Regions from separate parts of the Arthrobacter sp. TmtSoilC77 genome, predicted to be linked through region 1. Evidence: riboswitches for the same ligand, from Rfam matches in the RefSeq annotation. Region 1 holds a riboswitch; each other region holds the start of a gene.
What was found. Region 1 has a riboswitch for S-adenosylmethionine ahead of metX (homoserine O-acetyltransferase MetX). Riboswitches for the same ligand answer to the same signal wherever they lie in the genome.

Region 1 (7,786 bases):
CGGCCGGCCGTGCCCTGGGTATCACCACCGCCATTGTGCCCAGCGGCCTGGAGGCTTACTGGTGGACAGTGCCTGTGTTGATTCTCTCCGCGATTCGCCACGCGATCGTTGAGGAAGTGATCGTCGTGGGATACCTCATGGACCGTTTCGGAAAATTCGGTTGGAGCACGCCGCTGGCCATTGTCGTGAGCGCGGCCCTTCGCGGCAGCTACCACTTGTATCAAGGCTTCGGGCCGTTCATCGGCAACTTCGCCATGGGCTTGGTCTTCGCCGGGATCTATACCAAGACGAAGCGGGTGATGCCTTTGGTCATTGCGCATGCGCTGCTGGACATCGTCGCGTTCGTTGGCTTCAGCCTCTTCGGCAAGGCGATAGGCCTGGGCTAGACAGCCTTGAAGCCAGGGGACCCTTAAAGCCAGGGGACCCTTAAAGAGAAATTCGGCCGCCATCGGTGGGTGACGTCGTTGGCACCCGCTGATGGCGGCCGAAGCTTGACCGGACACACTGGACCTGTGACCCAACATGCTGGACTGGAGGGGACCAGGCCCCAGGGAAGGTGTGCGTCAGATAGTGACGGCGCCGGATGCGGTTTCGAAAGTGACGGACATGATGCCAGGCGTACCGTGCGGGGCCATCCACTGGACAGCGACGTCCTCAAGCGGCTTCTCGACGGGCTCGCCCAGCCATTCGGTAACGCGCTCCGCCGAGCCTGCAATGGTGAGGCTGGACATCTTGACGTCACTCTCATAGACCTTGGACGGGTGCAGTGAGGGATCGCCCTCCCACTTGAGCAGGTAAGGCACCTGGGGATCGGCGATCAAGCCGAGAATGCCGATCTGCTGCCATACGAGTTCGCGGCCATCCGGGAACTTGCGGTTGCCCGGAACTGCGGACCGGCCGAGGCGTTCCTCGAAGGGGGCGAGGTCGTCAACGGCGACGCACCAGCCCATCCAACCGCCGCCAGCCGCCGAGCGTGCGCGGACTGCCTGGCCAAAGGGTGCCTTGTCGGAAGCAGGGTGGTCCAGGACCTCTACGACTTCCAGGTATTTGTTATCCGCCAAGGGAATGATCATGTTCCGGGTACCGAAGCGCGGGTGCACTCCGCCCCGGACTGCGTCCACTCCCAGAGCTGCGGAAATTCGTTCGGTGGTGGCCAAAAGGCCATCTCGTTCACAAGCGTAAGAGACGTGATCCATGCGCATGGCTTCATCTTGGCACTTTGTGATCGGGGTCTCAGCTAAGGGAAGCCTTACTAACATGGGATGTTATTGTGCGCCGCTGGAACGCTTCACGCCGGGTCGCGTAAAGACTGAAAAATACTGCCTTCGTCACAATGCTGTCCAAGTACCCGGGCGCTTCCTAGACTGGCCCCAGCCCACGCCTACAGCGATCAACGGCAAACCCGCGCGCCACGAAGAGGAGAACCCAATGTCCCAAGGATGGTCTTTCGAAACCCGCCAGATCCACGCAGGGCAGGAGCCCGACGCTGCCACGGGGGCGCGGTCGCTTCCGATCTACCAGACCACGTCCTTCGTTTTCCCGAGCGCAGAGAGCGCAGCCAACCGCTTTGCACTGGCCGAGCTCGCCCCGATCTACACGCGTATCGGCAACCCAACACAAGACGCCGTGGAGCAGCGGATCGCCAGCCTCGAAGGCGGGCTGGGCGCGTTGCTCCTTAGCTCAGGACAGGCCGCGGAAACCTTCGCTATCCTGAACATTGCCGAGGCCGGAGACCATGTCGTCGCGAGCCCCAGCCTCTACGGTGGCACCTACAACCTGCTGGCGCACACTCTGAAGAAGTTCGGCATCTCCGTGACGTTCGTGGAGGATCCGGACAACCTGGACCAGTGGCGGGACGCCGTGCAGCCCAACACCAAGCTGTTCTTCGGCGAGGTTGTGTCCAATCCGCGCCAGGACGTCCTGGACATCGAGGGTGTTTCACGCGCCGCGCACGAGGCTGGCGTGCCGCTCATCGTGGATAACACGCTCTCAACCCCCTACCTCATCCGTCCCATCGAGTGGGGTGCGGACATCGTGGTGCACTCGGCTACCAAGTATCTGGGCGGCCACGGCGCGGCGATCGCCGGCGTGATCGTGGACTCCGGAAACTTTGATTTCGGCAAGGACCCGGAGCGCTTCCCCGGATTCAATACTCCGGACCCCAGCTACAACGGACTCGTTTACGCCCGGGACCTTGGCAAGGATGGCGCGCTCGGAGCCAACCTCTCCTACATTCTCAAGGCGCGCGTGCAGTTGCTGCGCGATCTGGGTTCGGCGGTTTCCCCGTTCAACGCCTTCCTCATCGCCCAGGGCCTGGAAACCCTGAGCCTGCGCGTCGAGCGTCACGTCTCGAACGCCACCAAAGTGGCTGAATGGCTGGAAGCCCATGACGACGTCGAATCGGTTGCCTTCGCGGGCCTGCCGTCCAGCCCTTGGTACGACCGCGGCCGTAAGTACGGGCCGAGGGGTACCGGTGCAGTGGTGGCATTCAACATCAAGGGTGGCGTCGAGGCCGGCAAGCGATTCGTCGACGGCCTGGAGTTGCACTCCCATGTTGCCAACATCGGTGACGTCCGCTCGCTGGTTATCCACCCGGCGTCGACTACCCACAGCCAGCTCACGGTCGAACAGCAGCTGGTTGCGGGCGTGAATCCAGGCCTCGTCCGCCTCTCTGTGGGAATAGAGCACGTGGACGACATTATTGCTGATCTGGAGGCCGGTTTCCGGGCTGCCAAAGGCGCTTAATCGCGCTGCTGGGAGAGCGGCCGCCCGCCGTCGAAAATTCGCCGGGCGGCCCTTCGCGGTGCGTGTTCCTGAACGAAGCGGCGCCAAACCGTCACACAGCTGTCACATTCTTCGCCAAGACAGCGGTATTTTTCCTAGACTCTACGTATTAGGTCATGAGTGCCAGCGACAGCCCCGGCTTGCTGGCCGGCAACCCTCCTCCGCGGTGGGGTGCCCCGGGTGAAGACCTGGCCTGTCGCACGCAAGGCGGCAGGCAAGCGCGAGGTTAGGTGTCAAAGGAATGACCATTACTGCTACAGCACCCCCCAAACCGGGCAAAGAAGACGGGACGGTCAAGTACGCCGGCGTAGGTTCGCTGGAACTTGAAGCCGGCGGTTTTCTCCCGGATGTTGTGCTTGCCTACGAAACCTGGGGGCAGTTGAATGCGGATGCGTCCAACGCAGTCCTGGTTCAGCACGCACTGACGGGCAGCACGCATGTGGCCCGCGGTGCAACTGATGAGGAAGGCTGGTGGGAGCAACTCGTTGGTCCCGGCGCGACGATCGACACCAACCGGTTCTTCGTTATCTCCATCAACATTGTGGGCGGCTGTTACGGTAGCACGGGCCCATCGTCAGAGGCGCCGGACGGACGGCCCTGGGGATCCCGCTTCCCGCTGATCACGTTGCGCGACAGCACGGTGGCTGAAGCCCGGCTCGCTGATGCTTTGGGGATCAAGGCATGGCACGCAGTCCTTGGCGGTTCCATGGGTGGGGCGCGGGCACTTGAGTGGGCGGTCACCTTCCCTGAGCGTGTTCAGCGGTGCGCGGTTATTTCTGTGGGCGCCTACAGCACAGCCGAGCAAATCGCTTTCGCCCAGTCGCAGACGCTCGCCATCCGCCAGGACCCGAACTTCAACAACGGCGATTACTACGGTGGACCAACTCCTGAGGCAGGCCTTGCCCTGGCCCGACGGATAGCGCACATCACGTACCGGTCAGCGCTGGAGCTTGATGTCCGCTTCGGCCGGGAAGCCCAGCACCAGGAGACGCCCCTGGCCGCTGCGGTCCTGGGGGAGCGTGGCCGCTACCAGGTGGAAAGCTACCTCGATCACCAAGGCACCAAGCTGGTGCGCCGGTTCGATGCGAACAGTTACATCGCCATCACCGAGGCGCTGATGTCCCACGACATCAGACGGGGCCGGGGCACCTTGAAGGAAGCCTTGGCCGCGGCCACTGCTGAATTCTTTGTGGCAGCCGTCGATTCCGACCGCCTCTATTTTCCGGCCCAGTCAGTGGAACTGGCGCAAAACCTGCCAGGCAATGTGCCTGTCCACGTGATCGAGGCCCCCATCGGCCACGATGGCTTCCTCACCGAAATCGGGCAACTATCGAAGCAGCTTCGCGAGGCCTTCTTCGCCTAAGCCGGCTCAGCCGTTCATGATGTCGCCGCGCTGCTTCATGTAATCCTCCATGGCAATTTCGCCGTTGCTGAACTTGAGGTCCAGTTCGGCCAGCTTGCGCGCGCGGAAGCCTTGCTGCTCAGAGCCGCTGTGGCTCGGAAACGTAGGTGAAGAAGCGTTCGACGCCGGTCCTGGCGGCGGTGGGGCATCGGCAGGGCGGATGGTGGTGGGCTGCGTGGGATAGCCCGGATAATTCGGCTGCGGGTAACCCGGTCCCGGAAGATTCTGCGGGGGATAGCCGGGGCCCGGATAATTCGGGCCCGGGAAATTGCGGTCCTGGAGCCGCCGCGCCCGGGACTTGTTGTACATGCGTATCCCCATGGGAATCAGCCACGAGCAGACGATGATCCAGAAGATCAGATTGTTCACGGTGCAGGCCTCCTAGGTCTTAACCCAGCTTAGTCCCGCAGTTTCACACCAGCTTTGTCTCCATGCCCAGGAACTTCCCGTAGCGTTCCACTTCTGCCTCCAAGGCTTGTTGTTCGGCTGTTGTGAGTGGCCTGTTCATTCTGATGTCGAGTTCGCAGATCCCATCCGAGAAGCTGTGGCGCCACCATCCGGTCAACCTGCCATCCAGCAACACCACGTGAATTGGAGCATCGCCCTCGGGGAAATAGGGCGCCCTGCCGCCGAGGTAATGCCTCGATTGTGAATAGCCCATCACGTACTCGTCGTAGCACTGGATGAGATCGACACGGGGAAGTCCTGGCCCATCGTCACCTGGTGGGGGAGTCGCTGCAAGTGCCTCCACATCTTCTGCTGGCAAGTAGAAGTCCAAGCCGTCCACCGCCACAGTTGCCAACGCGCCCGGAACGGACTCTTCAGCTACCTGCAAGCCAAGCCGTACATCCTTGATGGTCAGTCCGGACCACGCGGCACAGTCCTTGATGGTGGCAGGTCCCCGGCTGCTGAAGTACCGCAGGGCCAGCTGGCCCAAGGCCCATTCGCGGTCGCCGTCCTCCGTCAGGGACATATTGCCGTCGGGCACACGTTCCTCGAACAAGGCGTATGTCTGTTTCAGTGCACCCCCTGCAGAACGGACCGGGCTGCCGCTCACCAGGATTTTGCTGATCTCGGCGTGCATGAGGTGGTAAACGAAGCCAAGGCCTTTGCCGGGGAGCCCCGCCTTTTCCAGAATTCCGGCTAGTTCTTCGCGTGTTTTGTGGGCTCCACCGGCCACCGCTTCGGCAAGGATGTGCCCGCTGCGGGCGGCTGCGTGCTCATCAACTCCCGCCTGCCGGTACATGCCCTTGTTGCCTTGATGAAGGCGATCTGCAGACAAACCCATCAACCAGCCGAGGTCGTCACGGTGCACAAAATGCCACGTCGGCCGCAGGATATGCGTCCGGAGGATCCTGCCATCAGCCACCGCCTGCTCCACCTCATCGGCAGTGCTCCCGACCGCCCTTTGGGCAGTGCTCCCGACCGCCCTCTGGGCAGTTCTCCCGACCGCCCTCTGGGCAGTGCTCCCGACCGCCCTCTGGGCAGTGCTCCCGACCGCCCTCTGGGCGAGGCTCCACCTGGCATACGGAAATTCCTGCGACTGCACCGCCAGGAGGTTGCGCAGAACATCATCAACGTTTTCGCCGTAGGGAGCCCGCAGCTGCTGACGGCGAAGGCGCAGGGGGACAACATTGTTAGGCTGCATCGAATCCTCCCGGCCGCAGTCGCATCAGCTCAGCCGCGCGGCAGCATGGTGCCGTTGGGGCCGAAGACCGGTCCCGGCGTCGGGCGTTTGGGGGTGATGCCGTCGCCGGAGGATCGATGCCGCAACCTGCGGATAACCCACGGAACAAAGTACTCGCGGGCCCACACCAGATCCGAGGATCGGGCCTCGCGCCAGGTGCGGACCGGCAGGGGCTTGGGCACCAGGGGCTCGAGGGTGTGCTGGACGTTCAGCGCTTCAAGGACCATCATCGCGATGGTGTGGTGTCCCAGAGGTGAGAAGTGCAGGCGGTCTTCGTCCCACATCCGCGGATCGGCCAACTGCCTCAGGGACCACATGTCCGCGATGATGGCATCGTGCCGTGCAGCTACAGTCCTCAGGTTTTCGTTGTAGATGGCCACCTTGCCACGGATGCGGCCCAACACCGAGGATGCAGTGTCCGGTCCGTTGAACAGCACCACAGTCGCCCCACCGGAGGCCAGTTCCTGAACAGCAGCGTCCAGCTTCTCCGCCAAGAGGTCCGGGTCGCCACCGGGCCGGATGAGGTCATTGCCGCCAGCCGAAATCGAGACAAGGTCCGGCTGGAGTTCCAGGCAAGGGCCAATTTGTTCATCCACGATCTGCTGCAGCAGCCGCCCACGGATAGCAAGGTTGGCATAAGCGAAATCCTCATGACCGCGGCCCAGTTCCTCCGCTACACGGTCAGCCCATCCCCGGAAGCCGCCGGGGTTCCGGGGCTCCGGATCGCCGATGCCTTCCGTGAACGAATCCCCCAGTGCCACGTAACGGCTCCAAGGGTGTGTTTGAACCGGTTCGCCCGGCTTCACCAATGAATTGACGTCACTCACGCTTTCCATCCTGCCTTGAACCTGCGAACCTACGCCACCGTAGGTTGTTACTCATCAGTAACTGCAAGAATAGACCCATGACTGAAGCCGTTGCATTCCCCGCGCCCGTTGTCCTGTGGTCCCATGAAGAAGCTGAACGGGAGGGCAAGCCGCTTCTGGTGCTGCTGCACGGCTACGGCTCCAATGAAGACGATCTCTTCAGCCTCGCGGGCCTGCTTCCCGAGGGCTTTGTGGTGGCTTCCCTGCGGGCGCCAATGCCCATGGGCCCCGGCTTCACCTGGTTCCCGCTCACTGCGTCAATCGACTATTCGCTGGAAGCAGTAAAGCTTGCCGCGGAGTACGCCCTTGAATGGTTGGATACGGTCAAAGCCAATCATTCTTCAGTGACGCTGCTCGGCTTCTCCATGGGCATGGCCATGGCGACCACCATGCTCCGGTACCGTCCCGCGGACTTCGCTGCCGTCGTCGGGCTTTCGGGTTTCGTGGTGGACGCCGGCGATGACCCCGCCTTCCGCGATGCCGAACTGGACGGCACCTCGCCGATGTTCTGGGGCCGCGACCAGCAGGACCCTGTCATTACTCCGGACAAGATCGAATACACCATGGGGTGGGTGCGCAAGCACGTGGACCTCACCAAGGTGCTCTACACAGGCATGTGGCATGGCATTAATCAGCAGGAAATCGGCCACGTAGGCGAATTCCTGACGCACAAAGTCCTCGCATCTTAATGCAACGCGGGGTCACTTACGGCCCATAAATGGCGTCACCATGGGCTTTAAGTGACCCCGCGTTGCTTCAGGCGGAGATAATCCTTACGGTCTGGCCGTTGACGGTGACGGTGTCGCCGGCGTGCAGCTGGCGGCCCCGGCGTTCGTCGATCTCGTCGTTGACCTTCACCAAGCCATTCTTAATGAGCTCGGTGGCCTCCACGCCGTCCTCCACCAGGTTGGCCAGCTTCAGCAGCTGCCCGAGGCGGATCATGTCGTCGCGGATGGGGACCTCTTCGATTTCCGGGTTGCTCATAAAGCAATGATGCCTGACGTAGTGTGGTGTCAGTGCCGCAGTCTTCCCGTCGTTCCACCCTTC
Region 2 (7,786 bases), 510 kb from region 1:
CAGGTCGCCGGCAGCCAACCCGTCAGGGGCGCCGATCTCCGGGTACATCAGCTGAACCGGATCATCAACATGATCCAAACCCATGACGTGCCCCAGTTCGTGCTGCATGACCGCCAGCACGTAGTCCGAACCGCCCTCCTCGGCCAGAAGCTCCGCCACTTGCGGGGTGTCGAGCTCCAGGCTGCCCGTGATGTAGCTCTTGGGACCGTTGTTGAGTGAGTACATGGTGCTGCCGCCCGTACCGATGACGGTCTCAGCCAGCGCCGGAGCGGCCTCGGGCGTGGTCCACGAAATGAGCAAGGGTGCCCACCGGTCACCATACTTGGACGGTTGGTAGGGTTCCCGTTTAGTGGTGGGCAACTCATCGGTGCTGCCATCGTTGATGAACTGGATTCCGGACGCCGCGGAAATATTGGCGATTGCGGTGGCAAGCAGTGAATCCGTACCCTCAGGCGCGGTGGCGTCGTTCACCACGTAGTGCAGGGGACGGCACGGCGAGTACCCAACCGGAGTGCCGTCGTCGTTGGTTGCCAGGAACTTATATGAATCGCTGGCGTTGGCTGGGGGCGGCGGCGATGCCAGCGGGGCGTCCGCCTCGTCGATTCCTGGAGGCGGCGCGTCCAGGGCGCGTGCCGGGGTCTGTTGGATCGGCTCGCTTTTGGGCGAATTGGGCAGGGCCACGCCCGGAAACAGCCCGATGATCCGGGGATCGCCGTGGAGCAAACCGCTGACAAGGACGGCCACCACCGCGGCGACACCGGCCATGAGGACGCCGCGAAGAATTCGGAGGGTTGTGCCCGCACGACGGTGTTTTGGCGCGCGCAATGGCGGCTGCTCCGAATCCACGGTTCTCCATTCCCTACGCCCCGGTCACGCGGGGCCGCGCGGAGGACGAACCAACATTACCGCCTAGACGATCATCGTTCCGAACGCGAGGCCAAGCCCGTAGGTGGCGGCCGCGGCGCCCAGGCCGATCGCCAGCTGCCGGAAGCCACGGCTCAGCGGTGAGGTCCCGGACAACAGCCCGACGACGGCGCCGGTCGCCAGGAGCGCGATCCCCACCAGCACACCGGCTACTATCAGTGCCGCCACACCCGTGATGCCGAAAATAAACGGAAGGATGGGCACGACCGCACCCGAGGCGAAGAAGCAGAAGCTGGACATCGCAGCGCCCCAGGCAGACCCCACGGTTTCGTGGTTGTCAGCGGGTTGCTCCTTCTCCGGTTGCAAGGAGAGGCTGGGATCGCAGTCGCAGCTGAAGAGTCCCATGCGTTCGGCGGCACGGTGCTCGGCTGCCTCACGGGTCATGCCGCGGGCCAAGTACACCAGCACAAGCTCGTTGTGCTCGATGTCCAAAGAAGGGGCGGCTGTGAGGGTTGCCTGCGTGGGCAGCGTGGCGCTGAGCAACTCCCGTTGCGAGCGGACCGAAACGTACTCGCCAGCACCCATGGACAGGGCGCCGGCCAGCAAACCGGCCACGCCACTCATGAGGACCACCGGGCTGGGAACGCCGGTTGCTGCCATACCCATAACCAGTGAAAGGTTGCTCACCAGGCCATCGTTGGCGCCAAAAACAGCGGCACGGAAGGTACCGGAGAGCCTGTTGCGGCCACGCGTGGCAAGGCCCCTGACAACTTCTTCGTGGATTTGTTCGTCGGCAACCATGGCTGGAGTCGCGGCAGGTTCGGCTCCGTAGGGGGAGCGGCCTTCCGCGCGCTGCGCCAACGCGAGGACGAACACGGAACCAAAGTGCCGGGCCAGGAAGCCCAGCAGCTGGCTGCGGGTGGAAGCTCCCTTCGGCATTCCGGCGTGTTCTCCCAAGAGCTTGAGCCAGTGTGCCTCGTGCCTTCCCTCGGCCTCGGCCAGGGCGAGCAGGATCTGCCGTTCTTCGCCGTCACGACGCTGGGCGAGTTCCCGGTAGACGGCGGCTTCGGCACGCTCGTCGGCCAGGTATTGACGCCAGCGCCTGATGTCCGCCGGTGTGGGCCGGGCTGGTTGGGACGGTGTTCCGGATCCGGGGGCGGGGTCCGGAGCGGGGCTCGACGAACCGTGGGATTCCTGGTGCTTCTGCACTTTTTCTCCTGTGCTGGGTGGGGTAGTTGCGGCCCCATTGCACGCCCACTGTACCGCTTATTGGCGGGGATTTTTGGCCGGTATTCCTTAGCTGGAATGTTCGGCATGCCTTAATTTTCGAAGCTGCAATCCTCTGCCTGGAGCCTTTCCCTGGGTCCATGTGGGCCGTTGCCTTGACCCTCTTCAGGCACAGTGCTCAGATGGAAGGACAGGGGCGGGGGCCCTCCCCGCACTCGGTCAGCAGGCTGCTTGCCAGCCCACCAGACGGAGGTTGCAGCATGGACACCACCGAACCGCACGCCAACCACCCCGAACGGGAGACCATCGAGTCGGATCCCGCCTACGATTACAGCGATGACCAGGAAGTCGACGAACCCTGGGTGGAGGAAATCGACGTCCCGGATGACGACGAGCGGGTTGTCCCCCTGGATGAAACCGAAGAATTCCGCGGGGAAGAAGACGAGGAATTCTAGGACCGTTTCTTAGGCAGGGCCATCTTCACCGAAGGTGAAATGCCGCTCCAGTCCCGCCGGACGCCCGAGCGCTGCAACAGTCACCGTCAACGTCCTCGACGATTCACACCACCGCGATGGACGCACAGCCTGGGCAAGGGCATGCGCCAACAGGCGCGCTTCGGGGTGCCGGAACCGGGCCAGGCCACCGTTCAGGAACAGCGTCACCGTCCCAAGGACAAGGTCGACGCCGGGAATCACCGGAACAGTGGGCGCTTCGGTTTTGGTGGGGCTGCTTTGGCTTGGGGTGGTAACGCCTTGGTACGGCAAGGACTGCTCCTTTGGGGAGTGCTCTTGCCCGCTCGGTTGTCTCTGGTCCGGGGCGGGCCGCTTCCTCATCCGAACCACCCGTGAACATGGGGTTGGTGTGTGGCCAGTCGGAGCTTGGCGCCACCTCTCTTGAAGCTGGGACCACTGTACTGGAGGAGTGCTGTCCGGGAGAAGTGTGGCCCTCGGATCCGCTCGCCCCCGCACAGCGCAACGGCGGCGCTGCCCCGGGAAGGGGCGGCGCCGCCGTCGAACATTGCTTTGTTCAGTTCTTATCTGATGCCTTGCGGCCCTGGGCCGTTAGCTGGCGTTGTGGCTGCTGACGGGGTGGGCTTCCAAGGGCAATTCGTCAGATACCGCTCCGGCCACGCGCTTTTCCCAAGCGGCCCGGACTTCGGGTTCGGTGGGCGGCGTGAGGAGGGAAATCACCACGTAGGCGACGAACGAGGCCGCGAGGCCGTAGTAGATGGGCTCGTTGGCGTAGACGCCATCGACGCTTGGAATGACTCCAGTGGCGAACAGAATCAACAAGGCCAACGTCAATACCGAGCCCACTGCCATGGACCATGCAGCAGCGATACCAGTGCCGCGCTTCCACACCAGGCCGCCAAGAATCGCGACGAGGAGGCCGCCCACAAGGATGTCGTAAGCAATGGTGAGGGCAACAACCACGTCCTGCGCGGCCATGGAGATCAGCACCGCGACGATGCCCAGGCCAAGAACCCAGTAACGGTTGGCCTTGACGTCGTGCTCGGGGTTTTCGGTGTCGTCCGTGTTGATGGTCTTGCCGAACCAGCTGGCCACGAACGGAACAACATCTGCGCGGGCCACCGTGGCGGCGGCAATCAGGGCACCCGAAGCGGTGGACATCATGGCTGCAACAGCTGCGGCCATGACCAGGCCGCCGATGCCGATGGGCAGGATGTGGGTTGCCACTTCGGCGTAGACCACGTCCTTGCCGAGGTTGGCGACATCGATATTGGGCAGTGCTACGCGGGCGGCCAGGCCGATCAATGCACCGGCCACACCGTAGAGGATGCAGTAAACGCCGGCGGTCGCTCCACCCCAGCGTGCAACCTTGGGAGTCTTGGCCGTGAAGACGCGCTGCCAGATGTCCTGGCCGATCAGGAGTCCGAGTGTGTACACGACGAAGTAGGTGATGATCGTCTGGACGCCGATTCCGTCGATCTGGAAGAAGCTCGCATCGACACGCTCACGGATGCCGTCCAGTCCTCCGGCCGCGTTCATGACGAACGGGAGCATCAGGAAGAAGATGCCTACGGTCTTGATGATGAACTGGACCTGGTCGGCCAAGGTGATGGACCACATGCCACCGATGGTCGAGTAAACAAGCACAATTGCACCGCCGACGGCGATCGCCATCCAGCGTTCCCAGTCGAAGAGGACCACAAAGATGGTGGCGTATGCGCCGGTGGATGTGGCACAAAGCATGAGGGTGTAGGCCAGCATGACGATTCCGGAGGTCTGCGTGGCCTTGCTGCCGTAGCGAAGGCTCAGCATTTGGGAGACCGTGTAGATCTTCAGGCGCTGGATAGTGCCGGCGAAGAGCAAGCTCAGGAGGAGCACGCCGGCGCCGATTGCGACTACCAGCCACATACCTGAGATGCCGAACTTGTAGCCCAGGCCGACGCCGCCGACGGTGGATGCCCCACCGAGGACAACTGCGGCCATGGTGCCGGTGTAAAGGAAAGGTCCAAGGCGGCGGCCGGCCACCAGGAAGTCGCTGTTGTTCTTGGTGCGGGACTTGCCCCACCAGCCGAATGCAAGCATGGCAAGCAGGTACACCACCACAATGGCGATGTTTATGAACGATGAGTCCATGAGTGGCTCCTTGGAGCTGGTGCACGGAGGTTGGGTTTTCGACGATACGCCTGGGAAGCGTCGAAGTCTCCGTGCTGGTGATGGGAGATTGGGGATCGTGTTGTGCCTCACAGACAACACTTGTTGCCTATGAGGATATGTTGTGATGGGAGTAACAGTCAAGGGGCTTTGGTCATCCTCGGGCTGTTGAGGGCTCCAGCGGCCCCTGGTCCCGCTACTATTGCTGCAATGACAGGGCCGAATGACAGGCCTGAAAGGTTCGTGAATGAAGGCTCTCCCCGTTGAACCAAGCAACGTTCCCGTTGCCATTGGTTCCAGAATCCGCGCAGCCCGCCAGGCGCAGCGCCTCACCATTGAGCAAGTGGCGGACGCAACTGGTTTGACCAAGGGCTTCCTCAGCCGTGTCGAGAGGGATCTGACGTCACCGTCGGTCGCTTCACTTGTAACCCTTTGCCAGGTCCTGTCCGTGTCGGTAGGAGACCTGTTTGCCGCTCCCGAAACGCACCTGACCAGGCGCGACGACGGTCCCCGGATTTCGCTGGGCGGCCAGGGCATTGTGGAGCGTTTGTTAACGGCCCGTTCGGAGCGGCGCCTGCAGATCCTTCAGGCCACCATCGAGCCACGGGGCCGTGGTGAGAACGAGCTCTACGCCGTGGACTGTGACGTTGACGTCCTTCACGTGGTGAAGGGACGCATCAAGCTCATCCTGACCAACGAGGAGTACGACCTCGAAGAAGGGGACACCCTCTCCTTCCCGGGCAGGGAACCCCACACCTGGGTCAATCCCACGGACGAAACCGTCGAGGTCCTCTGGATTCTGGTGCCCGCAGCCAGTAAGTAGCTCTTGCCCGCTCCTGCGGGGTGCTGCGGCGGGGTCAGCCCACGTGGACCCAGGGGCGCCGGGTGATGTCGGGCTCAGCCTCACGCAGTACCTCGCGGGTCACCGGCGCGATCTCGCCCTCGCCAAAGAAAAGGAACCTGCTGAGGTTGGAGATGGGGTTGCCCTCGGTCCAGCGGAAGTAAATGTGCGGCATGAAACCCGTAACGTCGCGGATGTGCAGCAGGACAGCGGCAAGGGTGTTGGGCACGTTGTTGCTGTGTACTTCCAGGATCTTGAAGCCGTGCCGTTTCTTGCCCACAACCTGGAGCTCCTGCTCGAAGTCCGAGCTGTCGTCAACAATGATCTCGATGAATACCGCATCGCAATCCAGCGGCAGGTGGTTGGCCTGCTGCGCGTGTTGGAGCTTCTCCCGGTACCGTCCGGCGCTCAGGTGCTTTGGTTCATGGGCGATGATCCGAACAGGGCCGTCTGCGTTGTTTGCAGTGAATTCGAGTGCAGTCTGGTCCATTTTGATATGCGTGGCACGGAGCTCAAAGGCACGCCGGATCCTGGAGATGAAGCTCACCACCATGATGCCCAGAATGAACAGCGCGGCGATCTTCAGGCCGTCCGGGCGCTCGATCGAGTTGACCACGGTTGTGTAGATGAAGACCAGGGAAACCACTCCGAAGCCGATGAACTGTGCCCGTTGTTTCTTTCTCCGGGCGGACAGGGTCACGGCGATGGAGGCGGACGTGATCAGGACGAGTACACCCGTGGCATAGGCGCCACCCTGGGCGTTGACGTCGGCTTGGAAAATAATCGTCACGATGAAGGCGATGACTGTGAAGACCAGGACGAGTGGGCGCAATGCGCGGACCCACGCTGGAGCCATGCCGTAGCGCGGCAGGTACCTGGGGACCAGGTTTAGGAGGCCCGCCATGGCCGAGGCTCCGGCAAACCAAAGAATAGCGATGGTACTGACGTCGTACACCGTGCCAAATCCGTCGCCCAGGAACTTGTGGGCGAGGAAAGCCAGGGCACGGCCATCAGCCTTGCCGCCGGGTTCGAATTCAGCTGCCGGGATCAGCATGACGGTGGTGAAGCTGGACGTTATGAGGAACGAACTCATGATGATGGCGGCGGTGGTCAGGAGCTTGTGGGCGCCCTTGATCCGTCCCGCCGGCTTGGCTTCAGTATCGGAAGGATCTCCCTTGATCTGCGGCATGACTGCGACGCCGGTCTCGAACCCTGAGAGGCCAAGGGCCAGCCGCGGGAAAACCAGCAGTGCAAGGGCAATCATCAGGATGGGATCACCGTGGGATGTGTTCAGTGCGGTCCACCAGTCTGAGATGACCCGGGACTCGGTGAAGACATGGCTGATGGAAACGATGACGACCACAAGGTTCAGTGCCAGGAAGGCGGCGACCAGGACGACGGCCACGTTGATGGCTTCCTTGAATCCGCGCAGGAAGACGATGCCCAGTCCTGCAATCAGGGCCAGGGTGATGACAACCTGCTGGCCTTCCAGGAAGTGTGGAGCGAACGGGTTCTCAATGAGGTGGGCGGTGGCGTCGGCGGCGGAGAGCGTGATGGTGATCATGAAATCCGTGGCCGCAAAGCCGAGGAGTGCCAGGACGAACAACTTGCCACCCCACCGGGGGAGCAGACGCTCGAGCATGGCAATGGAACCCTCGCCGCGAGGACTTTCCCTGGCGACTCGACGGTATACAGGCAGTGCGCCAGCCAAGGTGACGAAGACCAGCAGCAGCGTTGCCAATGGCGACAGTAATCCCGCAGCCAGGGCCGCGATGGCAGGCTGATAGCCCAGCGTTGAGAAGTAGTCCAGGCCTGTCAGGCACATGACCTTCCACCAAGCTTGCGGTTTGTGGGCTTCCGCAGGCTTTCCGTGGGGACCCTGCCGCTTGCCCGAGGTATCCGGCATTCCTTCAAGCAGCCATGATTTGAGGTGGAATGCCTTTTTGTGCCGGTCGGCAGGGTCGGCTGGCGGCCTCGTCAGGGTGGTCACGTTGTCCTTCCGGGCAGCACGGTGCTGCTCACGCAAAGGAGCGTATGGCCGCATTCTGCGCCTGGACCCCGGTTTTTATGGAATCTTTACGCCGGATGTGACCGGCATCTCATAGGGCCCGGACCGTGAAGGAAACTTGTAAACATATGATGCTTATTAGGAAACTTTGAGTGTATGATGGGTGTCACAGTTACTGATTCATCTCGACCTATCCACTAAGGAGTGGCGCATTTTGGAAGAGCT
Region 3 (7,786 bases), 2.6 Mb from region 1:
CGGAGGCATCCAGGCCATCCGGCAGCCCTGCCGCCGCATGTGCGCCCTGTTTGCTGATTGCGGTACTCACGTGGTCCCCTCCCTTTGAGCCATCGGCGGCAATTCCAGCGCCACCACATCACGCAATTCACGTCGGGCGCGCTCCACCAGGTCCGGAGCGGACGGCCGATCTGCCAGCACATCAGCCAGCCGGCCCGCGACGGCGCCGGTCCCCTTCCCAAGCGGTTGGGCGGCCCCCGCTTCGAACAACAGATACGACGCCGTCAGGGCCTCAATAGCAAGCAATTTCTCCAAGGCCTCCAAGGACCTTTCAAGTTGCTGCAACGCCAGCGGCGCCAAAGTGGAGTGGTCCTCGACGTCGGCCGAGAGGGTGGGTGCCCCGAGCGTCGCCGGCGCTGCCAGGAACTTCAGTTCGGACAGGAGTCCCGCTGCGGAGTACCAGAGCAGCCCGGGCAACTCCTCCTGCACAAGCCCTGCGGCCGGTCCGGACCCGGAAACCGCATTCGACGACGAATCCTCCAGGTGCCTGGCGGCAGCCTCCAGATGCCTGGCCCGGATCACCCGTTGTGGCGGATACAGTTTGGCGATGCGCCGCTCGCTGGAGATCCCCACGTGCGCCAACGCAAGCCGCAGGCCCTCAAAGGAAAGAGCCAGCTGCATCGGTTGGAAGTTCCCTCCGGACACCATTTGCCCGCTTTCAATATCAACCAGGGGGTTGTCGCCACGCCCGTTGAGCTCCACGCTCAACGCAGCGCCGAGTTGTGAAACCAGGGAGCGAAAAGCGCCATGCGTCTGGGGCGCAGAACGGAATGACAAAGCGTCCTGCACCGAGACTTCGGGACGAACGTCCTCCAACCATCCGCCGCGCAAAAGGTAACGGACGGCTGCCGCCGAGTCCTTCTGCCCGTCCACCGCCTTGCCCGCTTGGATAGCAGGCGAAAACGGGCTGAGGTTCCCGCCGCCGTCGTACCTTGCAATGGCTTCAAGCGAGAGGGAAAGCGCGACGTCGGCGAGTTCCGCCAGCTGTTGCAGGCGCACCAAGGCGAGGGTGCCGGCCCCCACCGAGTAGGCGTTTGCGCTGACCAGGGCCAGGGCCTCACCGGGCGCGAGCCGCAGCGGCTGAAGACCGGCGTCGGCGAGCGCTTTCGCCCCGGGTACCAGGGTGCCGTTCGCGTCGATCGCTTCACCTTCACCGATGGCGACGGCGGCGACGGCGGCCAGCTGGGTGAGGTCCGAGGAGCCGACTGAGCCTTCGCGCGGGATGGCGGGAAGAACCCCACGGTTGAGCAGTTCCGCATAGAACCGGGCTGTCTCCGGCTGCACGCCGGAGCCGCCGCGGCTGAAGCCGATGAGCCGGGCGAGGATCACAGCGCGGGCGGAGGGCCGGTCCAGATGCGCGCCCACGCCGCTGTTGTGGTATCTGACTACTTGGATTTGATAGGCAAGAACCGATTTCTCCTCCACGGCCGTATCCCGTCCGGATCCGAGGAGGGTGTTCAGGCCGTAGATTCTCTGCCCTGAGGTCGCAGCGCGCTCCAGCACTTCGCGTGAGCGGCCGATCAAAGACAACGCATCATGGTTGAGTTTCACGTGAAACGCCGGATCCAAGGCAGCCTGCGCTACGCGCTCAGGGTCCACCGGCGATGTGCCGATCAACAGGGTCCGGGGCTCGGAGGACATCGTCAGAAGTCCAGAAGGTTCTGGCGGAAGCCACCGTCGCCGTAACTCTTCCTCAACAGGCCACGGCGGCGCAGTTCGGGAGTGAGCTTGTCCAAGACGCCGTGCACGGTGACGGGGTCCACGAAGCCGGAGAAGAGGAAGCCGTCGCCACCCACAGCCTCGCCGGTCTCCTCGAGATAATCCGAGATTTCACCAACCGTGCCGATGATCGAATCACCGGCGCCACCGCTGCGTGCCTGAAGGATCTGGCGCAGGGTAGACCCCGGAGGTGCCGCCTTGGCGAAGTGCTCCAACGTGCCTTGGTTGCTGTTGGTGCTCAATTCGGGCAACGGCGCATCAAGGTCGAATTGCTTGAAGTCGATCACGGACAGGTAGGAGATCGAATTGAGCTGGCTGTCGATATCACGCTGGGTTAGCTCCCGGCGCTGCGCACGCAACTCCCCGGCCTCGGCCGATGAACCAACCACGGTGGGCTTTAGCACGAAAAGTACCTTGACGTCGTCGGGGTTCCTGCCCGCCTTGGCAGCCTCGGCACGGATGGAATCCCGGTAGGCCTTCATGCCGTCAACGCCACGGGCCAAGGCGATCGCCACGTCTGCATGCCCACCCGCGAACGCTTTGCCGCGGGGAGAAGCGCCGGCCTGCACCAGTACGGGCTCCTCCGGCAGAGGTGCGGTGTTGAGGGGACCGCGGACCTTGAAGAAGTCACCCTGGTGGTTAATAGGGTGCACTTTGGTGTGGTCGGCGAATACGCCGGCCTCAACGTCCTCAAGGACGGCGTCCGGTTCCCAGCTCCGCCAAAGCCTGCGGACGACGTCGACGAATTCCTCCGCCTTCTCATATCGAAGGTCGTGTTCAATCTGCTGGTCCAAACCGTAATTCTGCGCTGCGAGGTCGCTGCCGGAGGTGACAACGTTCCATCCCAACTGCCCCTCGGAGAAATGCTGCAGCGTGGCCAGGAGGCGGGCCGCAGTGAAAGGCGGATAGAACGATGCGCTGACCGTCGGGACGATTCCAAGGTGCTCGGTTGCGGACAGGAGGTACGGCACCAGGGCCAAGGGATCATGTTTGGGCGCAAAGGAGGCGTGTGCCAGCGAGACCTCGGCAGTGCCGCCATAGGTATCGGGAACAGTAAGGGAGTCCTCGATGATGAAGAGGTCAAGGCCGGATTGCTCAAACGCGCGGACGGCGTCTTGATACAGGGCAGGCTTCTTCCAGTCGTAGCCCAGGCTGTAGCCGGGAGTTCCCCATCCCTGGACACCAAAACCGTGGCCCACGAACCATCCAAAATGCAGCATGGGCTTGAGTGTAGAGCTGCCTTGTCCGTTCACCGCGACCTGATTTCTTGCGAAGTTACAGGGGGTCGTACTGCGTCAATTATGCTCCCGGGGCGTCACATTTGGGCTGCTACTCCAGCACCGGCCGGTTACGCAACATGACGACCGCGTAACCGCTTGCAAGTGCGGGCCGCCGCCGCGGGATGTTACGTTTTTCTTGAGTAATGAGCACCAGCGCCAAGCCCTGACTTGCTGGTCGGCAACCCTCTCTCCGGCGGGGTGCCTCAGGTGACTACTCGGCGTATCGACACTTCGAACTGCAAGCGTGACTGAGGAGCACCAGCCAATGCCTGAAACCACTGAAGAAAAACTCTCCTACCGCCTGATTACAGGTCCGGATACCCGTGAATTCTGCGAGCGGATCACCACGGCCCTCGCCGACGGCTACGTGCTCCACGGCAGCCCGGCAGCCACGTTCAATGGCACGGATGTCATCGTGGCGCAGGCGGTCGTCCTGCCCGCTGCCATCGCCAACGCAGACGCCGCCGTCGCGAATGCTGTTGACCAGTTGGAGAACGACGACGACGAAGAAGCATTCGAGGGACACGCATGAGTTACGCAGGTGACCTGACCCCGCAGGACGCGTGGGCCAAGCTTGAAGAAGGCGCAATCCTGGTAGACGTCCGCACCGAGGCCGAGTGGGCCCACATCGGCATCCCGGACACCAAAGCCACAGAGAATGATCCCCTGTTCATTCAGTGGAACCTCGCCGGTGGCATTCCCAACTCCCGCTTCATCGAGGACCTGCAGCAGCAGGCACCCGAGGGTGAGGGCGTGGAACTCGTTTTCATCTGCCGCTCAGGCCAGCGCTCCATCTCGGCCGCCATCGCCGCGACGCAGGCCGGGTTCACCGCCTACAACGTGCTTGAGGGCTTCGAAGGCGACCCGGACCGCTACGGCGAACGGACCATCAACGGCTGGAAGAACCGCGGCCTGCCAACCAACCTGGGGAACGACTAAGTGACTTTCAATCCCGATGCCGCCAGCTGGAGCCCTGACACCCAGGCAGTACGCGGCGGCCTTGACCGTACCAACTTCCAGGAGACGTCCGAACCCGTTTTCCTGAACTCCGGCTTCGTCTACGAATCCGCTGCCGCCGCCGAACGCGCCTTCACCGGCGAGGACGAACGCTTCGTTTACTCCCGCTACGGCAACCCCTCTGTAGCCACGTTCCAGGAACGGTTGCGGTTGCTCGAAGGAACCGAGGCATGCTTCGCGACGGCGTCAGGCATGTCCGCGGTGTTCACCGCCTTGGGTGCCCTCCTGGCTGCCGGTGATCGCGTGGTTGCCGCCCGTTCCCTGTTCGGCTCGTGCTTCGTAATCCTCAACGAGATCCTGCCGCGCTGGGGCGTGGAGACCGTGTTCGTCGACGGTCCCGACCTCGACCAGTGGCGGGCTGCCCTCTCCGAACCGACCACCGCCGTGTTCTTCGAGTCGCCCTCGAACCCCATGCAGGAAATCGTGGACATCGCCGCCGTCAGCGAGCTGGCGCATGCTGCGGGAGCGACCGTCGTCGTCGACAACGTCTTTGCCACACCCTTGCTCCAGCGTTGCGGTGACCTGGGCGCGGACGTCATTGTGTACTCCGGAACCAAGCACATCGATGGCCAGGGGCGTGTCCTCGGCGGCGCAATCCTGGGCACCAAGGCATTCATCGATGGCCCGGTCAAGCAGTTGATGCGGCACACCGGACCTTCACTCTCCGCCTTCAATGCCTGGGTGTTGACCAAGGGCCTGGAGACGATCGGCCTGCGGGTGAACCACAGCTCGGCGTCTGCTTTGAAAATCGCGGAATGGCTCGAGCAGCAGCCTGCCATCAACTGGGTCAAGTACCCCTTGCTGAAATCGCACCCTCAGTACGAGCTGGCAGCCAAGCAAATGAAGGCCGGCGGTACCGTGCTGACCTTCGAGTTGCTGCCCTCCTCCGGGCGTTCGGCCAAGGATGCCGCGTTTGCATTGCTGGACGGTCTGCGCGTCATCGACATCTCCAACAACCTGGGCGACTCCAAGTCCCTCATCACGCACCCGGCCACCACTACCCACCGGGCCATGGGGCCCGAAGGGCGTGCGGCCATTGGGCTGAGCGACGGCGTGGTCCGTTTGTCCGTTGGCCTGGAAGACGTGGACGATCTCATTCTGGATCTGGAGAAGGCCCTCAAACAGGTCTAACCTTGCTGCCATGAGCGGGAACCACCCCCATCGCCGTGCCGGAGCAGTCATCGTTGCCGGTACGGCGGTGTGGTTTGCAGGGATCTCGCCTGTATCGCGTGTCTACATCACCCCTGATGCCGCTGAACGTCTTCGTATGCTTGAGGCCGGCCAGCGTGGCTGGGTGATCGGCCAGCACCTCGCTGCTGCCGGAACAGTCGCGGTGCCGGTGGGATACGCAGCCTTTGCCCGTCGTCTTCCGCGCGGACAGGCGAAGCGTTGGGCTGTTGCAGCCGCGGCAGCTTTACTGGCAGGTGCTCCGCTCTTTGTCTCCAGTTTGTCCCGCCGGGCCGCGGATCTGGAACGCTTTGCCTACGGCCGTGGATCGAATGCGCCCTTCCTTGCCTATTCCGGGCTCCACGTTCTTGCCCTGGCTGCGCTCGGCGGAAGCCTTCTTTCCTTGCCCACCAAACGGTGGATCGGAGTCACGGCCGCAGCCAGCGCGCCCATATACGGCGCCATCCTTGTGGCGAAGAAGGACATCCCGCCGTTCGTGTTCTACCTCGTCGAGGGCTTGGCGGGGGCTTACTTGATGACGTGGGACGGGACTGACTCCGCAGTAGCCTAAGGCCTGCGGACCCTCGTCAGGATGGGCGCCGTCAGGTTGGGGGCCGGGTCCTTACGTGCATCTGCGGCAGCACCACGAATCGTCGCCTTCACCGCATGCCCAACCACCGCCCCCAAGGCCTCCCTGCTCGGCGGACTCCCTGGCGGATTCCGGGCGTCATGCTGCCGGTTGTTGAAACGCTCTGCTGCTTCGCGTTGCTCCCGGGCCCCGTTCCCGCGCTCAAGAACGTCCGCGATTCCGGCCTTCACCAACTCCAGTTCACCTTGGTCATCCAGGACCGGGCTCAGGTAATCCACCAAAGCCCAGACCACGTCCGCTGCCGGCTGGGGACGGAAGTCGCCAAAGTCCAGGAGGTCTCCCCGAAGTCCGGAATTGCTCGCTTGCCAACTCGCCATCCGGAGCAGGGCAGTCGGAACCGAGGCGGGCTCAACGCCGTCGAGCATTTCCAGGGAAGCAGTCTCAACCAATGCCCTCACAAGCACCGCAATCAAGGCTGCGTCCTCCGAACGGAGGCAGACGTCAGCCACCCTGACTTCCACAGTGGGATGGTTGCGGGAGATGCGCGCGTCGAAGTAGATCATGCCCTCATCAAGGAGAACCCCCGTGTCCAGGAGGCGCTGGACCATGCGCCGGTAGGCAGTCAACGAACCAAAAACGGCAGAAGGCCCGGACGTTGGCCACCGGTTCCAGGCCTGGATCCGATAGCTCTCGAAACCCGTGGGCAACCCACGCCAGTAGGGGGAATTGGCGCTGATGGCCGTCAAGACAGCAAGTTTGTCGCGGATGTGGTCGAGGACCACCACGCCCTCTTCAGGGGACTCCACAGCGGTATGCACATGGAAACCGCAGGTCAGTTGCTCGTGGGCCGTCAACCCGAAGCGCTCAAGCATCACGGCGAAGCGGGGATCCGGGGTGGTATGGGTGTTCTTGGCCAGTGGCGAGGTGGCAATCGCGGCCACCCGGGCGTTGTGCTTCCTGGCGGCGTCATCGGCCATGGCACGTCCACGCCGGATCTGCTGGAGGAGCTCGGTGTAGGTATGGCACGGCCGGGTCTGGGTTTCGATCTGCTCCAGTTTCAGTTCGTGGCTGAGCCCCATCCCGCTTTCAAGCGCCGCTTCCGGCCCTGCGAGCAGAGCATCCGCGAGGGCCAGGGGCTCGCCCGTCACAGGATCGACGATGAGTAGCTCTTCCTCCACCCCGAAAGTCCGCATGGCACCATTGTGCTTCATGCGGCATCCGGGTTACAGCAACGCGGGGTCACTTACGGCCCATGTCAGGGCCCTAAATGGGCTCTAAGTGACCCCGCGTTGCAGGAGGGCCTAGTCCTGGAAGTACTCCACCTTGGCGCCAATGGTGTTCAGTCGCTCGGCCAGGTCCTCGTAGCCGCGTTCAATCACGTAAATGTTGCGAAGCTCGGACGTTCCACGGGCAGCCAACATGGCCAGGAGCAGGCACGCTGCCGGACGCAGGGCCGGCGGGCAGCCGATCTCCGCAGCGCGCCACTTGGTGGGTCCGTTGACGTAGATCCGGTGCGGGTCCAGGAGCTGCACTTGGGCGCCCAGCTTGTTGAGCTCCGTCAGATAGATGGCGCGGTTCTCGTAGACCCAGTCGTGGATCATCGTCTGGCCCTCGGCATTGCCTGCAATCACTGCGAAGAAGGGCAGGTTGTCGATGTTGAGCCCCGGGAACGGCATGGGGTGGATCTTGTCCTGTGGCGCGTGGAGCTCAGAAGGCTTGGTGGTGACATCCACCAAACGCGTCCGGCCGTTGCGGGCCGTGTATTCACCTGAGATTTCCAGCTTCTGGCCCATTTGTTCCAGGGTGGCGAGCTCGATTTCCATGAACTCGATGGGAACCCGGCGGATGGTGACCTCGGAGTTCGTGACGATGCCCGCGGTGATGAGGCTCATGGCTTCGATGGGATCCTCGGACGGGAAGTATTCGATCTCCACGTCTATGGCTGACCGGCCAGTGATCTTCAAAGTCGTGGTCC
Region 4 (7,786 bases), 1.5 Mb from region 1:
TGCGCTACGCAATGGTCCAACCACGTTCGACGGCGATCCCCATGCCCGTAAGCGGCCCATGGGAACCATCATCGAAGCGCTGCTCGCCCTCGGAGTTCCTGTCGCCACCGAAGGCGGAAGGACGCCGTCGGCCCTTCCCTTCTCTGTGGATGGCACTGGCGAGGTTCGGGGCGGCCACCTGGTGATCGATGCCAGCGCATCGTCCCAGTTCGTTTCGGCCTTGCTGCTTGTAGGCGCCAGATTCACCGAAGGCCTGCACCTGGAACACGTTGGCAAGCCTGTCCCCAGCCTGGACCACATCAATATGACCGTTTCCGTCCTTCGCGGAGTGGGCGTCAAGGTGGACGATTCGGTACCCAACCACTGGCGGGTCGCGCCTGGCCCCATCCACGCCTTCGACCAGCGGATCGAACAGGACCTTTCCAACGCCGGCCCGTTCCTTGCCGCAGCCCTGGCAACCCGCGGAACCGTCCGGATCCCCAACTGGCCCACCCAGACCACCCAGGTGGGTGATCTTTGGCGGTCCATCCTGGTTGAGATGGGTGCCACGGTGACACTCGAAAACGGCACTCTCACGGTTAAGGGCGGCCCGGAAATCAAAGGCGCCGACTTCGACGAAACCAGTGAGCTCGCGCCCACGGTCGCTGCGCTGTGCGCACTGGCCACAGGCCCTTCACGGCTGACCGGCATCGCGCACCTCCGTGGCCATGAAACCGATCGGCTCGCCGCGCTGGCCGCTGAAATCAATCGGCTCGGCGGAGACGCAGAAGAAACAGCTGACGGCCTGATAATCCGCCCGGCCACTCTGCACCCCGGGGTCGTACACAGCTACGCCGACCACCGCATGGCTACGGCCGGCGCTATTTTGGGGCTCGCCGTTGAGGGCGTCCAGGTGGAGGATATCGCTACCACCTCCAAGACGGTGCCCGAATTTCCGCAGATGTGGGAGGCCATGCTGCAGCAGGGCACGGGCGAGGACGAAACCGTCACCAGTGAGGCCAGCAACTGACCATGGGCCGCGACGCACGCTCCTGGGACGAATCCGACGTCCGGATCCGTCCGAACAAAAAAGGATCAAGGCCCCGCACCAAAGACCGCCCCAGTCATGATGACGCGGTCATTGGCCGGATCATCACGGTGGACCGCGGGCGCTACACCGCCATCGTTGGAGAAGACTCCTCCGATGAACGTATTATCATCGCTGCACGCGCGCGTGAACTGCGACGAAACCCCGTCGTCCCCGGCGATTTCGTCGCCTTGGTGGGGGATGTATCGGGAGAGCCGGATACCCTCGCGCGGCTGGTCCGCATAGAGGAGCGCAAGACGCTGCTGCGGCGCAGCGCTGATGATACCGACCCCATCGAAAGAGTGGTGGTGGCCAACGCAGACCAACTTGTGGTGGTGGTCGCCGCGGCCAATCCGGAGCCCCGGACGGGCTTTATTGACCGTGCTTTGGTTGCAGCCTACGACGCCGGGATCGAGCCGCTGCTGCTTGTCACCAAAGCAGATGTCAAGGATCCTGCGGAGCTGTTATCCAACTATCTCAGCCTGGACTTTCCGATCATCATCAGCCGTACGGCAGATGATGAAGCGTCCGGTATTGACGCCCGCTCCGACGACGGACTGTCCGCGAGGCTGGACAGCCGCGCCGTTGCCGAATTGCGGGCACACCTTGATGGAAAAGTGACTGTCATGCTGGGCCATTCGGGCGTCGGGAAGTCCACCATGGTCAATGCCCTGACGGGAGCCGAACGGGCTACCGGTGGTGTCAACGCCGTCACCGGGCGGGGCCGGCACACGTCGTCCTCGGCGTTGGCCCTGAAGCTGGCAGACGCCCCACCGGGTAGCTGGATCATCGATACCCCCGGTATCCGCTCCTTCGGACTGGCGCACGTGGACCCCGACCGCATCCTGCATTCCTTCCCCGACCTGGAACCGGGCACAGAAGCTTGTGAACGCGGTTGCAAGCACGATGCCGGCGCCATCAATTGCGGACTTGATGCCTGGGTGAACGAGGGACACGCGGGTCCTTCCGGAGTGGCCCGTTTGTCTTCGCTCCGGCGGCTGCTGGGCGCGGACCCGCGTATGGAAGCGAAAGAGACCAAGGAATTGGGTACGGTCAACTAAGTGTCGGCGCAAGGCGATCCAACTGCAGGGAACGTTTCACGATAGTTTGGTGGCATGACCCAACCCGTTTCCAGCTACAACGACGACCTGCGACTGGCCCACGTGCTGGCGGATTCCGTGGACGCCCAAACCATGGACCGCTTCAAGGCCTTGGATCTGCAGGTCGAGACCAAGCCTGACCTCACGCCCGTGACGGATGCCGACAAGGCTGCGGAAGAAGCCATCCGCGGCCAATTGTCACGCTCGCGCCCCCGTGACGCCGTCCTCGGCGAGGAGTTCGGCAGCAGCGGCCACGGCTCCCGGCGTTGGATCATCGACCCCATCGACGGCACCAAGAACTTTGTTCGGGGCGTTCCCGTGTGGGCTACCCTGATCGCGCTCGTTGACGAAGGCGAGCCCGTCGTTGGAGTTGTCAGCGCCCCGGCGCTGGGCAAGCGTTGGTGGGCAGCAAAGGACATGGGCGCCTACATGGGCCGCTCCCTGGCATCAGCCACCCGGCTCAGGGTGTCCAACGTTTCGCGGTTGGCCGATGCTTCAATGTCATATTCCAGCCTCTCCGGCTGGAAGGAACGCGGCAATCTGGACGAGTTCCTGGGGTTGACGGAAGACATCTGGCGCACGCGCGCCTATGGCGACTTTTGGTCCTATTGCCTGGTAGCCGAGGGGGCTGTTGACATCGCCTGCGAGCCAGAGCTGAATCTTTACGACATGGCAGCACTGGTTCCCATCGTGACGGAAGCCGGCGGCCGCTTCACCTCATTGGAAGGCGAGGACGGCCCCTTCGGCGGCAACGCCCTGGCCACCAACTCCATCCTCCATTCGGAGGTCCTCAAGCGGCTAAACCCCGCATTGGATGACCTCCTCTGACCCGGCGGACCAACAGGCCAACCGGCTGAGCATAGAATTTTCGACGGCGGAAGCCTCCTTTTCGGGGCATCCGCCGTCTTTTCTTCGCCCAAAACCGGGATTCCGGACCCTTCGTAACAATCTGCTTAACAAAGCGAAGCGACTTTGGAGCAGGCCAGATGCGTGGCCTAACCTCTTTACAGGTCACGAGTGCCAGCGCTAAACCCCGGTTTGCTGGCCGGCAACCCTCCATTCGCGGTGGGGTGCCCCGGGTGACGACCTGGCCGGTCCGGAACGGATACGGCAAGCGCGGATCCCCATAGGGGGTCCCTCTTGAGTGAGGTCCCATGAGCACTGCTACGTTCAACTCCACCGTTCTGCCGTCCCTTGCGGTCGAAGAAGCAGCGCACGAAGCCGCTGCGGGCAGGCCCCTGGCCGCCGTCACAGGCGCGGAGCTGCAAGCTCCCCTGATCCAGGGTGGCCACGTCCGCTACGCCAACCTCGACTACGGAGCATCCGCTCCCGCGTTGACCATCGTTTCTGCGTATCTCAACGAGATCCTCCCCTACTACGCCAGTGTCCACCGCGGCGCGGGCTACGCTTCCCAGATCAGCACCTCGGTCTACGAGAACTCCCGCGACATCGTCCGTGAATTCGTCGGCGGCCGTCCGGATGATTCCGTCATCTTCACCCGGAACACCACGGACTCGCTGAACCTGCTGGCGGGCTGCCTCCCGCAACTCGACGGAAAGCCAACGGGCGAGGTCCTTTACCTGGACATCGAGCACCATGCCAATCTCCTTCCCTGGCAGGGCGTCCCCCACCGCAGTGTCGTAGCTGCTTCGACACTGACCGCTACCTTGGCCAAGCTCCGCGAGGAACTCAGCCAAGGCGGCGTATCTCTGCTGGCGGTCACCGGTGCCTCGAACGTGACCGGTGAAATCCTGCCGATCGCCGAACTCGCAGCACTTGCACACGAATACGGTGCCAGGATTGTGGTGGACGCCGCGCAGCTTGCCCCCCACCGCCGCATCAACATCGCCGCCGCAGACGTCGACTACATCGTGTTCTCCGGCCATAAGCTCTATGCGCCGTTCGGCGCCGGCGTCGTTGTGGGCCGCCCCGACTGGCTCGACGCCGGTACTCCCCACCTTGCCGGCGGAGGCGCTGTTCGTGAGGCGCGCCTGGACTCGGTCAGCTGGGCCTCAGGTCCCGCCCGCCACGAGGGCGGCTCCCCCAACGTCCTCGGTGCGGCAACATTGGCCCGCGCGACGCAGGTGCTCGCCGGCTTGGATCAGGATGCCTGGCATGCCCATGAAGCTGGAATCCGCTCCTACCTCGTACAGGGACTTGAAGCAATCGACGGTGTGACGGTCCACCGGATCTTCAGCGACTCCGAGGACACCATCGGCGTGGTTAATTTCTCGGTGGAAGGATTCGACGCCGGACTGGTCGCCGCATACCTCGCCGCCGAACACGGTGTAGGACTTCGTGACGGCCGCTTCTGCGCCCATCCCCTCCTCAAGCGGCTGGGCCTGCCGTCCGGCTCACTGCGAGCCAGCTTCGGCGTGGGCTCCCGCCTGGAGGATGCCACACGGCTGCTGGCTGGTATCGAGGAACTCAAGCGCACGGGTCTCGGCTGGGACTATGTAGTGGACGAAGGCCGCTGGGTGCCGGCCAACGACCACCGCAGCTACCCGGAGTGGGCACCAAACACGCCCGGCACCGCAGGGGCTGCACCCTGCACCATTGACTGACACAGCACTATTGACTGAAACAGCACGGTTGCCGATGTACACGTACTGTGCGGTAAATTCGTAGGGTAACCGGCGTTCGCGGTAAAGGAGTCTGTGCGTGGCCGTGCCTTCCCGTAGTGTTTCCGGCGGAAGTGTTTCCGGCAGCGCTGCCAGGCCAGGTGGTCCCAAGCTGCATGCCACGCGCCGCCACGAACTGGGCCAGAGCTTCCAGGACGGCGGCGAACACTACGATCGAGTTCGGCCCGGCTATCCCACAGACTCAGTGGTTTGGCTTCTTCCTCCTGGAGCGAAGTCCGCCGCGGATATTGGTGCAGGCACAGGAAAATTCACGGCACTGCTCGTGGAACGCGGCCTGCAGGTGGCCGCCGTCGATCCTTCCACAGACATGCTGGAGCAACTTCGAAAGTCCTATCCCTGCGTTCAGGCGTTGGAGGGTACGGCCGAGGCAACAGGGTTGGCGGACTCAGTATTCGACGTCGTCAGCGTTGCCCAGGCCTGGCACTGGTGTGACCCGCTCAAGGCCAGCACGGAGATCGCCCGCATCCTTCGCCCCCACGGAGTTCTTGGCCTGGTATGGAACCAACTGGACACCTCTGTGCCCTGGGTCCATCGGCTATCACGCATCATGCACGCCGGAGATGTGCACAAGCCCGGCTTCCGGCCAGTTATCGGACCGGAATTCACGGACTTGGAGAGCCATCTCACCAGCTGGGAGGACGCCGTGTCTCCGGAGGACATCATGGAGCTCACGAAATCGCGCAGCTACTACCTCCGCGCCAATGAAGCCACCCGCGCAAAGGTCATGGGCAACCTGGCGTGGTACCTCTACGATCATCTCGGCCATGCCCCTGGCCAACGACTGGGATTGCCGTACGTGACGACTACCTGGCGGGCCCGCAAGATCCACGGCGCCCCGCCACGGTAGGCTTGGTGTGTGAAGACCAGTACGCCCTCCTCCTCGATCGAGGACTACGTCAAGGTCATCTACTCCTATACGGAGTGGCAGGACAAACCAATTACGTCCTCGCAGCTTGCCCTGCGGCTTGGCGTTGCCAATTCCTCGGTGTCTGAAATGGTCCGCAAGCTCAAGGACCAGGGATTGGTGGACCACCAACCCTACAGCGCCATCAGGCTGACTCCGGAGGGTATGCGGCTGGCGCTGTCCATGGTCCGGCGCCACCGCCTCATTGAGACATACCTCGTGGATGAACTCGGTTACAGCTGGGATGAAGTCCACGATGAAGCTGAGATGTTGGAACACGCGGTGTCCGATACGTTCATCGAGCGCATGGCCGCCAAGCTTGGCCACCCCCTGCGGGATCCTCACGGTGACCCCATTCCCTCGGCTGACGGATCCGTGGAGCTCCCTCACGCGTACCGCATGATCGAGTTGGACGAAGGCCACTCAGGCCGCATCACTCGGATCAGCGACGAAAATCCTGATCTTCTTCGGTATCTCGCGTCGGAAGAGATCACCTTGGACGCTCCTGTGGAGGTGGTGGGACGCAAACCATTCGGCGGAGCCCTGGTGGTTCGGATCGGCAGCGGAGCCCAACGGCGCGAATTCGATCTCGCGGATGAAGTTACAGCGGCACTTTGGGTCCAAAGCGCCGAAGTCCACGAAGGCTGCGTGCTTCCCGCGCGCTGACCCGATGCGCTGCCTGGGCTAGCTACGCTGGCTGGCCGAGCCGCCGTCGTCGGACGCAGTATCCGTGGCGCTGTCAACGGTAGCTGCCGCTTCGGGCTGTGGGTTGCGGATCCCGACGGCGGACGCCACCGCCCCGATGACGAACAATGCCGCGGTGACAATCAAGGCATTGTACAAACCTTGCCGTGTGAACACCGGACCAACGATCAGGCCGGCAAAGGCAATGCAGATGAGGCCTGCAATACGGGCCACGGCGTTGTTGACGGCCGAACCAATCCCGGCCTCTTCCTGGGGCACCGCTCCCAGAATCGCTGCGGTGAGTGGCGCGACGAGAGTGGTGAGTCCCACGCCAAAGACGATCTGCCCCGGAAGCACCTGGGTCCAGTAGTTCAGTGGCTCCTGGACGGAGAGGGACATCAGAAAGCCCACAGCGCATAGCAGCGGCCCCACGGTCATGAACCATCGCGGACCATATTTTCCTGCCAGCCCACCGAAGTAGGACGCCGTCAGCATCAGGATGACGGTCGCCGGGAGCAAAGCAATTCCCGCGATGGTAGCCCCCATCCCTCCAACCTGCTGGAGATAGATACCCAGGACGAAGAATCCCAGCGATATCCCACCGTAAATCGCGAGCGTGGCAAGGTTGCCCCACCCAAAGTTCCTTATGGCAAAGAGCCTCAACGGCAACATGGGCTCCCTGGTCCTTGCCTCGTGGACCAGGAACAACACCATCGCCGCCACACCGGCCAGGAGCGGCAGCCACACCTGGACGCTCATCCATCCCATCCGGCCCTGTTCTATGAAGGCGTAGACGGGACCACCTAGTCCGATCATGGCCAGGACAGCGCCGAGGTAGTCGATTCCCTTGCTCTTGTCCCTGGCCGCGTCCGACGCCCGAAGCCCCGCGAGCAGAGGCCAAATCGCGACGGCGGGAATGACGTTGATGAAGAAGATCACACGCCACGACAACATGTCCACCGAGACGCCGCCAATCAGCGGACCGACGATTGCGGCAGCACTCGTCCAGCCCGACCATTGGCCAATCGCTTTGGACTGGGAAGGTCCTGAGAAGGACGTAATGATCATGGCCAATGAGCTGGGCACCAGGAGCGCGCCGGCAATCCCTTGAAGTGCGCGGGACACCACCAGGACTTCCCCGTTCCAGGCCAGGCCGCACATCACCGACGTCAGGGCAAAGCCCGCCAGCCCCCATTCGAGGATCCGTGCCCGGCCAAAGTGGTCCGATAGTGAACCAGCCACGAGGATGAGCGCCCCGAGGGTCAATAGATAGGCATCCACCACCCATTGCTGGATGACCAGGCCACCGCCAAGTTCACGTCCAATGGCCGGGAGGGCCAGGTTCACCACGAAACCATCCAGGATGGCGATAAAAGAAGCCACAATTGCC

Region 2: linked by a shared signal. The riboswitch ahead of AC6I99_RS05405 (hypothetical protein) and the one ahead of metX (homoserine O-acetyltransferase MetX) in region 1 are both predicted to bind S-adenosylmethionine.
Region 3: linked by a shared signal. The riboswitch ahead of AC6I99_RS19430 (DUF1737 domain-containing protein) and the one ahead of metX (homoserine O-acetyltransferase MetX) in region 1 are both predicted to bind S-adenosylmethionine.
Region 4: linked by a shared signal. The riboswitch ahead of AC6I99_RS14420 (aminotransferase class V-fold PLP-dependent enzyme) and the one ahead of metX (homoserine O-acetyltransferase MetX) in region 1 are both predicted to bind S-adenosylmethionine.

The regions. Positions count from the first base shown of each region.
Region 1 covers NZ_AP046050.1:1,654,999-1,662,784, forward strand. The annotation lists gene AC6I99_RS07595 (CPBP family intramembrane glutamic endopeptidase) at 1-386, shown strand, start outside; gene AC6I99_RS07600 (VOC family protein) at 564-1,202, opposite strand; gene AC6I99_RS07605 (bifunctional o-acetylhomoserine/o-acetylserine sulfhydrylase) at 1,390-2,745, shown strand; SAM riboswitch class IV at 2,897-3,011, shown strand; gene metX (homoserine O-acetyltransferase MetX) at 3,026-4,147, shown strand; gene AC6I99_RS07615 (hypothetical protein) at 4,154-4,555, opposite strand; gene AC6I99_RS07620 (winged helix DNA-binding domain-containing protein) at 4,599-5,834, opposite strand; gene AC6I99_RS07625 (SGNH/GDSL hydrolase family protein) at 5,864-6,709, opposite strand; gene AC6I99_RS07630 (alpha/beta hydrolase) at 6,778-7,428, shown strand; gene AC6I99_RS07635 (RNA-binding S4 domain-containing protein) at 7,496-7,723, opposite strand; gene AC6I99_RS07640 (DMT family transporter) at 7,747-7,786, shown strand, end outside.
Region 2 covers NZ_AP046050.1:1,147,560-1,155,345, forward strand. The annotation lists gene AC6I99_RS05390 (matrixin family metalloprotease) at 1-765, opposite strand, end outside; gene AC6I99_RS05395 (VIT1/CCC1 transporter family protein) at 910-2,073, opposite strand; gene AC6I99_RS05400 (hypothetical protein) at 2,352-2,546, shown strand; gene AC6I99_RS05405 (hypothetical protein) at 2,556-2,855, opposite strand; SAM riboswitch class IV at 2,871-2,990, opposite strand; gene AC6I99_RS05410 (sodium:solute symporter family protein) at 3,153-4,694, opposite strand; gene AC6I99_RS05415 (helix-turn-helix domain-containing protein) at 4,960-5,535, shown strand; gene AC6I99_RS05420 (APC family permease) at 5,570-7,543, opposite strand; gene speB (agmatinase) at 7,776-7,786, shown strand, end outside.
Region 3 covers NZ_AP046050.1:4,205,071-4,212,856, forward strand. The annotation lists gene AC6I99_RS19415 (PLP-dependent cysteine synthase family protein) at 1-70, opposite strand, end outside; gene AC6I99_RS19420 (aromatic amino acid ammonia-lyase) at 67-1,680, opposite strand; gene AC6I99_RS19425 (NtaA/DmoA family FMN-dependent monooxygenase) at 1,683-3,011, opposite strand; SAM riboswitch class IV at 3,178-3,289, shown strand; gene AC6I99_RS19430 (DUF1737 domain-containing protein) at 3,304-3,570, shown strand; gene AC6I99_RS19435 (rhodanese-like domain-containing protein) at 3,567-3,977, shown strand; gene AC6I99_RS19440 (O-succinylhomoserine sulfhydrylase) at 3,978-5,186, shown strand; gene AC6I99_RS19445 (hypothetical protein) at 5,197-5,793, shown strand; gene AC6I99_RS19450 (glutamate--cysteine ligase 2) at 5,790-7,004, opposite strand; gene AC6I99_RS19455 (UDP-N-acetylglucosamine 1-carboxyvinyltransferase) at 7,113-7,786, opposite strand, start outside.
Region 4 covers NZ_AP046050.1:3,125,057-3,132,842, forward strand. The annotation lists gene aroA (3-phosphoshikimate 1-carboxyvinyltransferase) at 1-1,009, shown strand, start outside; gene rsgA (ribosome small subunit-dependent GTPase A) at 1,012-2,127, shown strand; gene hisN (histidinol-phosphatase) at 2,182-2,994, shown strand; SAM riboswitch class IV at 3,176-3,289, shown strand; gene AC6I99_RS14420 (aminotransferase class V-fold PLP-dependent enzyme) at 3,321-4,730, shown strand; gene AC6I99_RS14425 (class I SAM-dependent methyltransferase) at 4,834-5,655, shown strand; gene AC6I99_RS14430 (metal-dependent transcriptional regulator) at 5,665-6,378, shown strand; gene AC6I99_RS14435 (MFS transporter) at 6,397-7,786, opposite strand, start outside.